3 regions of the Streptomyces roseochromogenus subsp. oscitans DS 12.976 genome follow, and region 2 is predicted to be linked to each of the others. Evidence: riboswitches for the same ligand, from Rfam matches in the RefSeq annotation. Region 2 holds a riboswitch; each other region holds the start of a gene.
What was found. A riboswitch is a leader RNA that binds a small molecule or an ion and turns the genes downstream of it on or off. The one in region 2 is predicted to bind S-adenosylmethionine.

Region 1 (4,690 bases), 2.0 Mb from region 2:
ATCAACTTCTGGGGTCACACGCTCGTCCTGGGCGTGTTCATCCCGCTGGTGCTCTTCGGCCTCGTCCTGGTGGCGATCGCGGTCTACCCGTTCATCGAGTCCTGGGTCACCGGCGACAAGAGCGAGCACCACATCCTGGACCGCCCGCGCAACGCCCCGACCCGTACCGGATTCGGTGTCGCCTGGGTGACGGTCTACATGATCGGCCTGGTCGGCGGTGGCAACGACCTGTGGGCCACCCACTTCCACCTGTCGATCAACGCCGTCACCTGGTTCGTCCGGATCGGCTTCTTCGTCGGACCGGTCGTCGCGTTCATCATCACCAAGCGGATCTGCCTCGGCCTGCAGCGCCGCGACAAGGACAAGGTGCTGCACGGTCGCGAGACCGGCATCATCAAGCGCCTGCCGCACGGTGAGTTCATCGAGGTGCACGAGCCGCTCAGCCAGGAGCAGCTGCACACCCTCACGGCTCACCACCAGTACGAGCCGGCCGAGATCGGCCCGACGGTCGACGAGAACGGTGTCGAGCGCAAGGTGCCGGCCACCGAGAAGCTCCGGGTGAAGCTGTCCAACGCCTACTACGGCGAGGACAGCCAGATCCCGAAGCCGACCGTCGAGGAGTACAAGGAGATCACGAGCGGCCACGGCCACCACTGATCCCCGCGTCGCCACGCCACGCTGAAGGGCCCCGTCCGACTCCCGGACGGGGCCCTTCGCTGTGCCGGGCGGCCGATAGGGTGGGATCCACCACCTGATTTCGCAGGTACGACACCCAGGAGCGGCTATGAGCGCTGTGACCCCCGCTGGAGGCGACACCACGGCGGGCCGCTCCTGGCCCGCCCTGCTGAACGGCCTGCTGAACGGCCAGGACCTGTCCGCCGACGACACCGCGTGGGCGATGGACCGGATCATGCGCGGCGAGGCGACCGACGCGCAGATCGCCGGGTTCGCGGTGGCACTGCGGGCCAAGGGGCAGACGGTGCGGGAGATCACCGGTCTGGTCCGCACGATGTACGAGCACGCGAACGTGATCGAGGTGCCCGGCCGGACCGTCGACATCGTCGGCACGGGCGGCGACGGCGCGAAGACCGTGAACATCTCCACGATGTCGTCGCTCGTCGTCGCCGGTACGGGCGCGAAGGTCGTGAAGCACGGCAACCGCGCCGCGTCCTCCGCCTCCGGGTCCTCCGACGTCCTGGAGAAGCTGGGCGTCAACCTCGACCTGCCGCCCCGGCGGGTGGCCGAGGTCGCGGAGGAAGCCGGCATCACCTTCTGCTTCGCGGTGAAGTTCCACCCCGCGCTGCGCCATGTGGGCGCCGCACGCGGTCAGTTGGGCATCCGGACGGTGTTCAACCTGCTCGGTCCGCTGACCAACCCGGCCAAGGTGCGGGCCCAGGCGGTCGGCGTGGCCGTCGCCGAGGAGGCGCCGATCGTCGCGGGCGTGCTCGCCGAGCGCGGCAACTCCTCGCTGGTCTTCCGCGGCGACGACGGCCTGGACGAGCTGACGACGACGTCCACGTCGCATGTCTGGGTCGTCCGGGACGGCAAGGTCACCGAGGAGCGCTTCGACCCGCGGGAGGTCGGCATCGAGCTGGTCCCCGTGGAGGCGCTGCGCGGCGGCGACCCGTCCCACAACGCCGAGGTCGCCCGCCGTCTGCTGGACGGCGAGCAGGGCCCGGTTCGGGACGCGGTCCTGCTGAACTCGGCGGCGGCCCTGGTGGCCCTCCAGCCGACGGACGCCTCGCTCGCCGACCAGCTCCGGGCAGGCATGGCCAGAGCCGCAGAGTCGGTCGACTCGGGTGCGGCGAAGCGGACGCTGGAGCGGTGGGTGGCAGCCACCAACCGCTGACACCGGCGGGGTGTGACGCGAGGCGCAGTCCAGATGGCGGACTGCGCCTTGCGCGTCGAAGATCGTATGGCAGGATACGAGCCAGGTCATGAGCGACAGTCATTCGGCCCCGGCCGGCTGTCCGGCAACCCTCCGTCCGTGGCGGGGTGCCCCGGGTGAAGACCAGGTCGTAGGCAGCGAGGTCTACGGCAAGCGCGGACCCCTCGCGCGCTGCTGATGGAGCGCGGGACCAGGGGTCCTGGTCGTCGAGGGAGCCTTCCGTGAGCAAGCGAATGCGATAGGGCCGCAGAGCCCCGCCTCCGCATACCCCTTTTCTCTTCATCCCCGTGCTTGAGCCATGCCCGCTCGCACGGCGATTCCGCCTTGCCCTACGGGAGTTCACCCATGTCCGTCTTCACCGCTGCCGCCGACCAGTCCGTTTGCGCCCCGCTGCCCGTTCTGGGCCGGGATGTCACCGTCCCGCTCGTCACCGGCGGCGAGGTCACCTACGCGGCCCTCGACTACGCGGCCAGCGCCCCCGCCCTGCAGCGCGTCTGGGACGACGTGGCCGCCTACGCGCCGTACTACGGCAGCGTCCACCGCGGCGCCGGCTACCTCTCGCAGCTCTCCACCGACCTGTTCGAGAACGCCCGCAAGGCGGTCGCCGAGTTCCTCGGCTGCCGCGCCGACGACCAGGTGATCTTCACCCGCTCGACCACGGACTCCCTGAACCTGCTGGCCCGCACGCTCCCCGTCGACTGCCAGGTCTTCGTCTTCGAGACCGAGCACCACGCCTCCCTGCTGCCCTGGCAGGACGCGCACGTCACCTACCTCAACGCCCCCCGCACCCCACGGCAGGCCGTGGCGACCCTGGAGCGGGCCCTCGCCGACCGGAACCCCCACGGCCCGGCCCTGGTCTGCGTCACCGGCGCCTCCAACGTCACCGGCGAGCTGTGGCCGGTGCGCGAACTGGCCGCCGCGGCGCACGCGCACGGCGCCCGGATCGTCCTCGACGCCGCCCAGCTCGCCCCGCACCACCCGCTCGACATCCGCGATCTGGACGTCGACTGGGTCGCCTTCTCGGGCCACAAGCTGTACGCCCCCTTCGGCGCCGGCGTCCTGGCCGGCCGTGCCGACTGGCTGCGCACGGCCGAGCCGTACCTCGCGGGCGGCGGCGCCAGCCGCAAGGTGACCCGGCGTCAGGACGGCGGCGTGGACGTGGAGTGGCACGAGAGTGCCGCGCGGCATGAAGCGGGGTCGCCCAATGTGATCGGCGCCTACTCCATCGCGTCGGCCTGCAAGGCGCTCACCGAGGCCGGCTGGGACACCCTGGTCGCCCGCGAGCAGCACCTGATCACCAAGGTCCGTGCGGGCCTGGCCGCCGTCCCCCAGGTGAAGGTGCTGTCCCTCTTCGGGGACGACGCCCCGCGCGTGGGCGTGATCTCCTTCGTCGTGGACGGCTGGAACAGCTCCCACTTCGCCGCCGCGCTCTCCGCCGAGTACGGCATCGGCGTCCGTGACGGCCTCTTCTGCGCCCATCCCCTGGTCCGCACCCTGCTCGGCAGCGACCCCCAGGCCCAGGGCGAGTGCGGCGCCCCCGAGGCGGCCCCCGGCGAGAAGTCCCTCAACGCCATCCGCGTGAGCTTCGGCGCGGGCACCCCCGACGAGCACGTGGAACGCTTCGTCAACGCCGTGAAGGAACTGGTGACCGAGGGCGCGAAGTGGACGTACAGGACGGAGGACGGCCGCTGCGTCCCGGCGGTGTGATCCAGACCGGCCTCAGGGGCAGCGCCCCGCAGACGTAGAGGCTCTACGACTCCAGCCCGATGGAGAACGCCGCCTCCAGGTCATGCTGGGAGTACGTACGGAACGCGACGTGCGTGTCCGTCCCCTCCACCCCGGGAATCTTGCTGATCCGCCCGGGGATGACATCGGCGAGATCATCGTGCTGCCGCACCCTGACCATCGCGATCAAGTCATACGTACCCGTGACGGAGAAAACCTCGCTCACCGATTCCAGCGAAGCGATCTGCTCCGCGATCTCGGGGATCCGGTCCACGCTGGTCTTGATGAGGACGATCGCGGTGATCACGGCTGGTTCTCTCCCTCGGGTGCCGGAGCTGGGGCGCACTTCACTCTAGCCGCACGGCCGTAGCGCACCCACGCGTAGCCGAAGCCCAGCCCGAAGCCGACCAGGTGGGCCAGATACGCCACCCCGGGGCCGTCGGAGGTCTGCTCGGCCGCCGCCCACTGCAGGGCCGCCCAGAACGGCAGCACGACCCACGCGGGGAACCTGAGAGGCAGGAAGAACAGGAACGGCAGAAGACTGGTGACGCGGGCGCGGGGGAACAGGTAGAGGAACGCTCCGAGGACCGCCGAGATCGCCCCGGAGGCGCCGACCAGCGACTGCTCGGAGGTGGCATTGGCGGCCGCGTAGCCCAGCAGGGCCAGATATCCGCAGCCGACGTAGAAGAGGGTGAACTCGACCCGGCCCATCCGTTCCTCGGTCATCGCGCCGAAGACGAAGAGGAAGAGCATGTTGCCGAGCAGATGCACCCAGCTGCCGTGCAAGAACAGGGCCGTGGCGGGGGTCAGGGCCTCGCGCACCGGCCGGGCGAACAGCTCGGCCGGGACCACGCCCCAGCGCCGGAAGTACGCCCGCTGCGCGGCGAGCAGGGCGTCCCCGGTGCCGTATCCGGGTGTGAGACCCGAGGCCGGGCCCAGGACGAAGAGCACGCAGCACAGGGCGATGAGGCCGTATGTCAGGGGTGCCGATGTGCTCCGGATCGCTCTGAGGGCCCTGCCGGTCGCCGTGCTCCACGCGCTGATCATGAACACAGAGCATGACGTAACGGGACGCAG
Region 2 (4,690 bases):
TTCATGCCGTCCCGGATGGGGTTGACCAGGGCCACGTCGGCGAGCCGGTAGGCGGCCAGCGAGCGCGCGAAGTCGTCCTTGACGTGCAGTACGACCGGGGTCCAACCGGGCGTGCCGTAGGCCGAGTTGATCTCTTCGGCCACCCGCTGCACCGCGGCCGTGTAGTCGCGGTACACGGCGAGGTCCTGCCGCGACGGATACGCGAACGCGAGCTGCACCACCTGCTCCCGCCACTCGGGGTGCGTGTCCAGCAGCCGCCGGTACGCCAGCAGGCCGCGCACGATGTTCTTCGACAGCTCGGTGCGGTCGACGCGGACCACGGCCTTGCGGCCCTCGCCGATCTCCGCCCGCAGGACCGTCATCCGCTCCTCGACGTCCGGCGCATGGGCCCGCTCCCGCAGGAAGTCCGCGTCCGCGCCGAGCCCGTGCACCCCGATCGCCGTACCCGTGAGGCTGTCGGGACCCAGTACCGCGGCACAGCAGGACGCGAACGCGTCCGCCCAGCGGGCGGTCAGGAAGGCCGCCCGGTCCGCGCCCAGGATGCCGTTCAGCAGCGCGGCCGCGATGTCGTCGGGCAGCAGCCGGAAGTAGTCCGGCGGCGCCCACGGGGTGTGCGAGAAGTGGCCGATGAGCAGGTCCGGGCGCAGCTCGCGGAGCATGCCGGGCACCAGGCACAGGTGGTAGTCCTGCACCAGCACCGCCGCCCCGTCGGCCGCCTCCTCCGCCAGCGCCTCGGCGAACGCCCGGTTGCAGGCCTCGTACGACGCCCACTGCCGCCGGAACTCCGTGTCGAAGACCGGCTCCACCGGGGTCTGGTACAGCATGTGGTGGACGAACCAGAGCACCGAGTTGGCGATGCCGTTGTAGGCGTCGGAGTGCACCTCGGCGTCGATGTCGAGCATCCGCACCCGCTGCCCGCCGGTGTCCTCGGCCGGCAGCAGCCCTCCGGCCGCCCGCCGTACGGCCTCCCGGTCGCCGTCGCCGAGCGCCGCGCACACCCACACCGAGTCCGCTTCCGCCCCGATGGCCGACAGCCCCGAGACCAGCCCGCCGCCGCCCCGCCTGGCGCGCAGCGAGCCGTCCTCCTCCCTCGCGTACGAAACCGGGCCGCGATTGGACGCGACCAGCACCCGAGCCTTCTCGGCAGCACCCTGCGTGGAAGCCATGGTCCTCAACCTAGCCCGGCCCGGAAACGCTCAAACGTGCGGTTGGGGTCCGGCGCGCGGACGTATACGACCGGTGCGCGCCGACCGCTACGACCGGTTCACGCCACCTTGCGGTCGGCGTACTCGGCGATCTCCGCCATCGGTGGCCGCTCCTCGGTGTCCACCGAGTACGTGTGCGGCTCGAAGCCGTCCGTGCCGCGTTCGAACTGGGTCAGCGCCGGACGGACCAGGTGGCCGCGGGCCAGCCGGAGCTGGGCCGTGCGGTAGATCTCCGCGGCCATCCGGCCCAGCGCCTGTCCGTCCTGGTGGCGGTGTCTGCGCACGCCCACGTCCACCTGCGCGAGCGCGTCGAGCCCCACCAGGTGCAGCGCGTCCACCAGCATGCCCAGCTCCACGCCGTAGCCGACGGGGAAAGGGAGCTGTTCCAGCAGGCTGCGGCGGGCCGCGTACTCGCCGCCCAGCGGCTGCACGAAACCGGCCAGCCGCGGCCAGTGCAGGTTCAGCAGCGGGCGGGCCATCAGCTCGGTGACCCGGCCGCCCTGCCCCGCCGCCCCGGCCAGCGGACGGTCGTACATGGCCTTGACCAGGTCGACTCCCGGCTCGGTGAGCAGCGGGCCGACGATCCCGGAGACGAAGTCGGAGGAGAACTCCCTGAGGTCGGCGTCGACGAAACAGACGATGTCCCCACCGGTCACCAGCAGGGAGCGCCACAGCACTTCACCCTTTCCGGGGACGGCGGGAATGCGCGGGAGGATCTCGTCGCGGTGAACGACCCGCGCGCCCGCGGCCGCGGCGACCTCGGAGGTACGGTCGGTGGAGCCGGAGTCGACGACCACGATCTCGTCGACCAGCGGAACCTGCTCCACCAGGTCATGGCGGACGACCGCGACGATGTCGCCGACCGTCTCCTCCTCGTTGAGCGCGGGCAGTACGACGCTGATCGTCTGACCCGTGCGCTGCTTGGCGGACAGGACGCGGTGGAGAGGGCGATCGGTCACGGACCAGGAGCGGGTGGCCAGCCAGTGCTCGACTTCTTCCAGCACGGTCTGCGGCTCCTCTCTGTTCGTGATCACAGGGGGCGAACCGTGTGATCCATCTCGCGGTTCGGACGACTATCTCAACTGTCCTGGCCTTCGGTTACAGTCTTGAACAACGCCGATGACCATCGCATGTCGGAGGGTCACGCGCGTTCACAACCGAATACCGCTCATCCAGAGGGGCAGAGGGACACGGCCCGATGAAGCCCCGGCAACCCTCCAGCCGATACTCGTAGATCAACCTGATCAGGTCTGATCGCTCCGCGAGGCTCCCGGCTAGGGAAGGTGCCAAATCCGTCTCATGGCGAGATGCGTCATGAGGAAGATGAGGAGAAAGGGCCTCGCCTCCATGGCTGTGCAGACAGTTGCAAGCACCAGCGAATCCACCGTCGACCTCGGTCCCGCCGCGGCCCTGAGCTGTCGCGAGTGCGGGCATCGTGTCCCGCTCGGCCCGGTCTTCGCCTGCGAGGAGTGTTTCGGCCCGCTGGAGATCGCCTACGACTTCTCCGGCTACGACACCGAAGAGCTGCGCCGCCGTATCGAGGCCGGCCCGGCGAACATCTGGCGGTACGCCCCGCTGCTGCCCGTCCCGGCGGACGTGGCCGAAAAGCCCAACCTGAACCCGGGCTGGACCAAGCTGGTCAAGGCCGACAACCTCGCCCACGAGCTGGGCGTCACCGGCGGCCTGTATGTGAAGGACGACTCCGGCAATCCGACGCACTCCTTCAAGGACCGCGTCGTCGCCCAGGCCCTGGAGGCCGCCCGCGCCTTCGGCTTCACCACGCTCTCCTGCTCCTCGACCGGCAACCTGGCCGGTGCCGTCGGCGCCGCCGCGGCCCGCGCCGGCTTCCGCTCCTGCGTGTTCATCCCGCATGACCTGGAGCAGGGCAAGGTCGTCATGGCCGCGGTCTACGGCGGCGAACTGGTCGGCATCGAGGGCAACTACGACGATGTGAACCGCTTCTGCTCGGAGCTGATCGGCGACCCGGCCGGCGAGGGCTGGGGCTTCGTCAACGTCAATCTGCGGCCGTACTACGCGGAGGGCTCCAAGACCCTCGCGTACGAGATCTGCGAGCAGCTCGGCTGGCGGCTGCCCGACCAGATCGTGATCCCGATCGCCTCCGGCTCCCAGCTCACGAAGATCGACAAGGGTCTGAAGGAGCTGATCGAGCTGGGTCTGGTCGAGGACAAGCCGTACAAGGTCTTCGGCGCGCAGGCCGAGGGCTGCTCGCCGGTGTCGACGGCCTTCAAGGCCGGCCATGACGTGGTCCGCCCCCAGAAGCCGAACACCATCGCCAAGTCCCTCGCCATCGGCAACCCGGCCGACGGCCCCTACGTCCTCGACATCGCGCGCCGCACCGGCGGTGCCGTGGAGGACGTGACGGACGAGGAAGTCGTCGACGCCATCAAACTGCTGGCCCGCACCGAGGGCATCTTCGCGGAGACGGCGGGCGGTGTGACCGTGGGCGTCACCCGCAAGCTGATCAAGGACGGCGTCCTGGACCCGACGAAGACCACGGTGGTTCTCAACACCGGTGACGGGCTGAAGACGCTGGACGCGGTGGCTGGTACAGGGCTGACCGCGACCATTCGTCCCAGCCTTGATTCGTTCCGCGAGGCCGGCCTCGCGTAACTGAGTTCGTCTGCGGGCCGGTGGGGGCTGGTCGTGCCCACGCGGCGGTAGCCGTACATCAAATACAGCCCCGCGCCCCTGGGGCGTCACCCTGACCGGAGGTTTCATCGTGAGCGTGACCGTTCGCATCCCGACCATCCTGCGCACCTACACCGGTGGGCAGGCCGAAGTGGCCGCCGAAGGCGCCACCCTCGCCGAGGTCATCGAGGACCTGGAGAAGAACCACACCGGGATCGCCGCCCGCGTCCTGGACGACCAGGGCAAGCTGCGCCGTTTCGTGAACGTCTACGTCAACGACGACGACGTCCGCTTCGAGCAGGGCCTTCAGACCGCCACCCCGGACGGCGCGGGTGTCTCCATCATCCCGGCGGTCGCCGGCGGCTGATCGTTACCTTGGGTAACTTCAGTTACCCATTGTTCATTGAATTGCCTCCTCCGTGAGAGAAGCGGAGGGGGCGATTCTGCGTGATTGAGCGCGGTACAGTTGGGGAACCTGGTCGCGGCCTTCGGGTCGCGAGCCCTGGATTCGTGCCGCACGCCCGACAAGAAGCAGCCAAAGTACGCGGGTTTTATGCGGCTTTTGTGGCCTTTGTGTGGCCCGACTTGCCCCGAAGTCGGGCGAATTCTCACCACATTCCGGACCGTTCCCGTCCAGAATTCTCGTCCGATTGACCTGTTGCAGACGGCAGTTGGACAGATACATTCAGCCGCGGTCGACGCGTTCCGGCGCACGCCCCCGACCGATTTGGGGGGTGAGGTCTGACCCGGGTCCGCGAAGTGTGGATCTGTGCAAGGGCCAGTAATAGGGGAGTTAGGCATGGCTCAGGGCACCGTCAAGTGGTTCAACGCGGAGA
Region 3 (4,690 bases), 1.8 Mb from region 2:
GCGCGGTCTCCGCATACGCCTGGTCCAGTGCGGTGAGCAGGCTCTTGGCGAGCACCTGGGCGACCTGCGCGCCGGTCGGGACCGCCAGAGTCAGGGCCGGCAGGACCAGCCCCTTCAGGCCGTCGTTGCCGAACGCGGGGAACCAGTGCAGCCGGAAGGAGAACGTCTCGACGAGCAGCAGCCCCACCCAGAACGTCGGGACGGACACCCCCAGCGGCGGCAACGACAGCAGCAGCTGCCGCAGCCAGCGCCGAGCGGTGTAGGTCGCCAGCACCGCCAGACCACCGCCGAGCAGCACCGCCAACAGCAGGGCAGCACTGGTCAGTTGGAGGGTCTGCGGCAGCGCGTCGGCCAGCGTCGAGGTGACCGGACGGCCGGTGGCGACCGAGTCGCCGAAGTCTCCGCGCACCGCCCGCCCGAGGTAGTCGGCGTACTGCACCAGCACCGGCTTGTCGAAGCCGTACTCGTGCCGCAGCGCGGCCAGCCGGGCCGGGTCGACGTCCCCCGAGTCCATCCCGGCACCGGCCATCGCGGTGACCGGGTCACCAGGCAGCCAGTTCAGTACCAGGAACGACACCGTGTACGCCGCCCACAGCACCCCGACCGCCTGTGCCAGTCGCTTGATCACATAGCGGCGCATGCGCTAGCCGATCCAGGTGTCGTGCAACTGGATGCGGCTGCCCGAGTCGAAGTCGAGGCTGTGCACCTTCTTCGACACGGCCAGCTGGGTCTGGAGCTCCACCACCGGCACGTTGTACGCGTTCTGCACGATCAGCTTCTGCACCTCGTCCACCAGCTGCTCGCGCTTGGCGGTGTCCGTGGTCGCGGCCTGCCCGGACAGCGCCGTGTCCAGGGAAGTGGCGGGCAGGCGGTAGAAGTTGGCCAGCCGGGAGGAGAAGGAGGTACGCAGGATGTCCGGGTCGGAGCGGGTCACGTTGCTCCACACCAGGTCGAAGTCACCGCCCTGGAGCGTGGTGGCGAACTGGCTGACCTGACGCTGCTTGAGCACCACGTCGATCCCGACGGCCTTCAGCTGCTGCTGGACCAGCTCCAGTGCGGGCTGGTTGGTGGCGGCGTTGGGGAACCAGCTGATGGTCAGGCTCAGCCTCTTGCCGTCCTTGGCGCGTATGCCGTCACTGCCGGCTTTCCAACCGGCCGCTTCCAGCAGGGACTTCGCCTTGGCCGCGTCGAAGGCGAGGTCCGAGGAGAGGTCGGTGTAGTCGGGCGTGGTGTGCGCCAGGACGCTGGTCGCCGGCTGGGTGCCGGTCGGGAACACGGTGTCGGCGATCTGCTTGCGGTCGATGGCCGCCAGGATCGCCTGACGCACCTTCACGTCCTTCAGCAGCGGCCGCGAGTTGTTGACGCCGAGCCCGAAGGCCACGCCGGGGTTGGCCCGGCGCAGCAGGGTGACCTGACCGCCCCCGAGCGCCGCCTCGTTGGCCTTGCCGACGCTGCTGATCGCGTCCACCTGCCCGGACTGGAGGCTGCCGGCCCGCACCCCCGCCTCGGGGATGACCTTGAAGACCAGCTTGTCCAGGTAGGCCTCGCCCTTCTTGGACCACAGCGAGGAGCCCCAGTCGTAGCCGGTGCGCTTGGCCAGAGTGATCGACTGGTTCTGGACGTACTGCCTGAGTACGAACGGCCCCGACCCGATCACACCGTCGCTGCACTTCTGCTGCGGGGTCTTCTTCACGCTCGGCGACGACTCGATGCCCAGCGAGTGGGTCGAAGTCGCCTGGAGGAACTGGGCGTTGGGCTCCTTGAAGGTCACCTTGACGGTCAGCGGGTCCACCGCGGTGGTGCTCTTGACGCCGCTGAGATAGCCCTGGGCGAGGACCCCGAGGGCGCCGAGCTTCGGCACCGCGTCGAAGTTGTCCTTGACCACCTGCGCGGTCAGCTGGGAGCCGTCGCTGAAGGTGACGCCCGAGCGCAGATGGAAGGTGAACTCCGTGGCGTCGGCGTTGATGTCCCAGCTCCTGGCGAGCCACGGCACGATCTTGCCGGTGCTGGGGTCCTGGTCGGTCAGGGAGTCCACGGTCTGGCGCACCGAGTAGATGCTCTCGTTGCTGCCGACCTGCTGTGGATCCACGCAGCCGACGTCGGAACCCACCGCGAAGGTCAGGGTGCCACCGGACTTCGGCCGGTTGCTTCCGCTACCGGGGTCGTCGCCCGAACCGCAGGCGGTCAGCAGTACACCGGTGGTCAGCAGGGCGGCGAGGGGCGCCCAGCGGGGGGCTCTGAAAGCCGGAAGTGCGTTCACGGAGGGTTCTCCTACTCGTGTCACCAGGCAAGAAGGCGCCGTACAAGGCACGACCGTGCATGGGTGTGCGGCCCCGGCCGGTACCAGACCGGTGGCGGGGAAGCGCTGTGCAGACAGGGATCAGGGCGGAGCGGGGTCAGCCGCAGGCGGGTGCGGTGACGGCCGGTGCGTGCCGGACTACGACCGGCGGAAGGGGCCGTCAGGCCTGACAGAGGCAGCTGGTCGAGCGCTTGAGGTCGATGTGGCGCCGACGCGAGAGCCGGGAGAACACGGTGGCGCCGGCGAAGCGGGCGCTGAGGTCACCACCGTGGCGCATGCCGGTCCTCCACATTTCCGGCCCCGGTCACGGGGCCACGCGCTTGCGGGGATCGTCGGTGATCCCGCCGGGCTTTCACCTGGAGCACCCCACCGCGCGGGAGGGTTGCCGGTCAGCGAGCCAGGGCTTGACGCTGACACTCAATGCCGTTCGTGATCGTACGGAGGGCTCTTGTCGTACGTCAATGCCGGAAATCGACGCCCTGCAGGGGCAGTCGGACCGGCACCGGGTCCGGCTCAGGCACCGCCGCGCTCGCGGGGGATCTTCTGGCCGGCCTCGATCGCCACCGGGAGGCGGTTCTCGGCCGGGGGCAGCGGACAGGTGGCCAGGTCCGTGTAGGCGCACGGCAGGTTCGCGGCGCGGTTGAAGTCCAGGACGACCGTACCGTCGGCGGCGGGCGGCTCCAGGATGAGGGCCCGGTTGGCGGCGTAAGTGGTGACCCCGGAGGTCTCGTCGGTGAAGAGCACCATCAGCCGGTCCGCACCAGGGCCGGGGAACGCGGTCAGCGACAGCGGGCGCCCGTCCAGCTCGAACTCGACCCTGCCGGGAGCGTCGTACACATGCTCAAGGCCCTCGACCGCGGCGCCCACGGTGGTCGGCCGCGGCGTGTCGAAGGGGATGTAGCGGCCCGTCACGGCCCAGCGCGGGTCGGGGGCGTACGCGGGCGTTCCGGTGAAGGCCGTGCGCAGCGGCGCGTCCGGGTGCCGGGGGCGCACGATGTCGTTGCCGCCGCGCTTGGCGACCTCGATGACGGCGTCTCCCCAGACCGCGTCGACGCCGCCGCGTTCGGGAAGCACGCCGAAGTGGTGTTCCCCGTGCACCGGCGTTCCGCCGACGACCAGTTCCTCGCCGTCGTCGAGGTCCACGACGACCCCGTCGGGGCCGGTGCGCCACGCACCCGGCGCGTCCGGGAAGCGCCGGGGCCGGTCGTCGAGCCAGTGCAGGCCGGTGATCGCCAGGAACCCGTGCGGGCCGGCGAGCCGGGCCTCCTGGGCGCGGTACCACTCCAGCCAGTTCTCGGTGAAGGCACGGAAGTCGGTCGTCGTGGCCTCGGTGGTCATGGGTTCTCCTTCGTCACGGGGGTGCAGGGGGGCCGGTCGGGCCGTCGGTTCGACCGGCGTGCTCAGCGGGCCAGTTCGCCGAGGAGTCGCCAGGTGCGTCGGCGGTCGGCTTCTCCCGCGATCTCGGTGCCCGAGAACACGACCTCGGTGGCGCCGGCATCGCGGTAACGGCGTATCTCGGCCTCGACGGTCTTCTCGTCGCCGATCACGGCCAGGTCGGCGGCCCGCCGACCGCCGGAGAGTTCGATGACCCGGGCGTAGGACGGGATCTGTTCGTAGAACGCGAGGTTCTCGGTGGCCTTGGCCCGCACCGCCTCCACGTCGTCGGTGACCACGCCGGGCACCAGGGCCACGATCCTGGGCGCGGGACGACCGGCGGCCTCGGCGGCTGCGGTCAGGGCGGGCGCGATGTGGTCCGCCAGGGCGCGCGGTCCCGCCAGGTAGGGCAGGATCCCGTCCGCCAGCTCACCGCTGACCCGCAGCGCCTGTGGCCCCATCGCGGCGACCAGCAGGGGGACACCGCTCTCGGCACCCGGTACCCGTGCCGGGACCGGGGTGGTCGCGGTGAGCAGCTCGCCGTGGAAGTCGGCCGTGCCGGTCTCGGTCAACTGCCGCAGTGCGGTGAGGAATTCACGCAGGCGGGCGATGGGGCGTTCGAAGGGCAGGCCGAAGCCGGTCTCCGTCAGCAGTTTCGTGCCCAGGGCCAGGCCGAGGTGGTAGCGGCCATGGGTCGCGGCCTGGGCGGTCTGGGCCTGGCTGGAGACCAGCAGCGGGTGGCGGCCGAAGACGGGGATCGCGGAGGTGCCGACCTGCAGTCCGGGCACCTCGCGTCCGACGATCGCCGCGAGCTGGGGTGAGTCCGCGCCGAAGGTCTGCCCGAACCAGGCCGACCGCAGACCGGCGACCGCGGCCTCCTGGGCCAGTTGCACGGTGGCGTCGACCTGGTTCGGCGCGTCGGACGCGTTGAGCGCTACTCCAACAGTCATGTCAGTCAGAACGGGCGTCGGCCGGGCCGCATTCCGGTCCGTGTGTGACAGCTTCTTGTCAGTCATG

Region 1: it holds a riboswitch for S-adenosylmethionine, as region 2 does, so the genes downstream of both, M878_RS80515 (aminotransferase class V-fold PLP-dependent enzyme) here and thrC (threonine synthase) in region 2, are expected to answer to the same signal.
Region 3: it holds a riboswitch for S-adenosylmethionine, as region 2 does, so the genes downstream of both, M878_RS000000101495 (putative leader peptide) here and thrC (threonine synthase) in region 2, are expected to answer to the same signal.

The regions. Positions count from the first base shown of each region.
Region 1 is NZ_CM002285.1:7,134,901-7,139,590, forward strand. Features, by position in the region: gene qcrB (cytochrome bc1 complex cytochrome b subunit) at 1-657, shown strand, start outside; gene trpD (anthranilate phosphoribosyltransferase) at 785-1,849, shown strand; SAM riboswitch class IV at 1,934-2,050, shown strand; gene M878_RS80515 (aminotransferase class V-fold PLP-dependent enzyme) at 2,234-3,595, shown strand; gene M878_RS80520 (Lrp/AsnC family transcriptional regulator) at 3,639-3,920, opposite strand; gene M878_RS80525 (rhomboid family intramembrane serine protease) at 3,917-4,660, opposite strand.
Region 2 is NZ_CM002285.1:5,149,579-5,154,268, forward strand. Features, by position in the region: gene M878_RS71970 (alpha,alpha-trehalose-phosphate synthase (UDP-forming)) at 1-1,166, opposite strand, end outside; gene M878_RS71975 (glucosyl-3-phosphoglycerate synthase) at 1,265-2,209, opposite strand; SAM riboswitch class I at 2,371-2,535, shown strand; gene thrC (threonine synthase) at 2,553-3,836, shown strand; gene M878_RS71985 (MoaD/ThiS family protein) at 3,946-4,221, shown strand; gene M878_RS71990 (cold-shock protein) at 4,654-4,690, shown strand, end outside.
Region 3 is NZ_CM002285.1:6,936,693-6,941,382, forward strand. Features, by position in the region: gene M878_RS79690 (ABC transporter permease) at 1-640, opposite strand, end outside; gene M878_RS79695 (ABC transporter substrate-binding protein) at 644-2,260, opposite strand; gene M878_RS000000101495 (putative leader peptide) at 2,460-2,591, opposite strand; SAM riboswitch class IV at 2,611-2,724, opposite strand; gene M878_RS79700 (DUF1684 domain-containing protein) at 2,813-3,637, opposite strand; gene M878_RS79705 (LLM class F420-dependent oxidoreductase) at 3,700-4,623, opposite strand.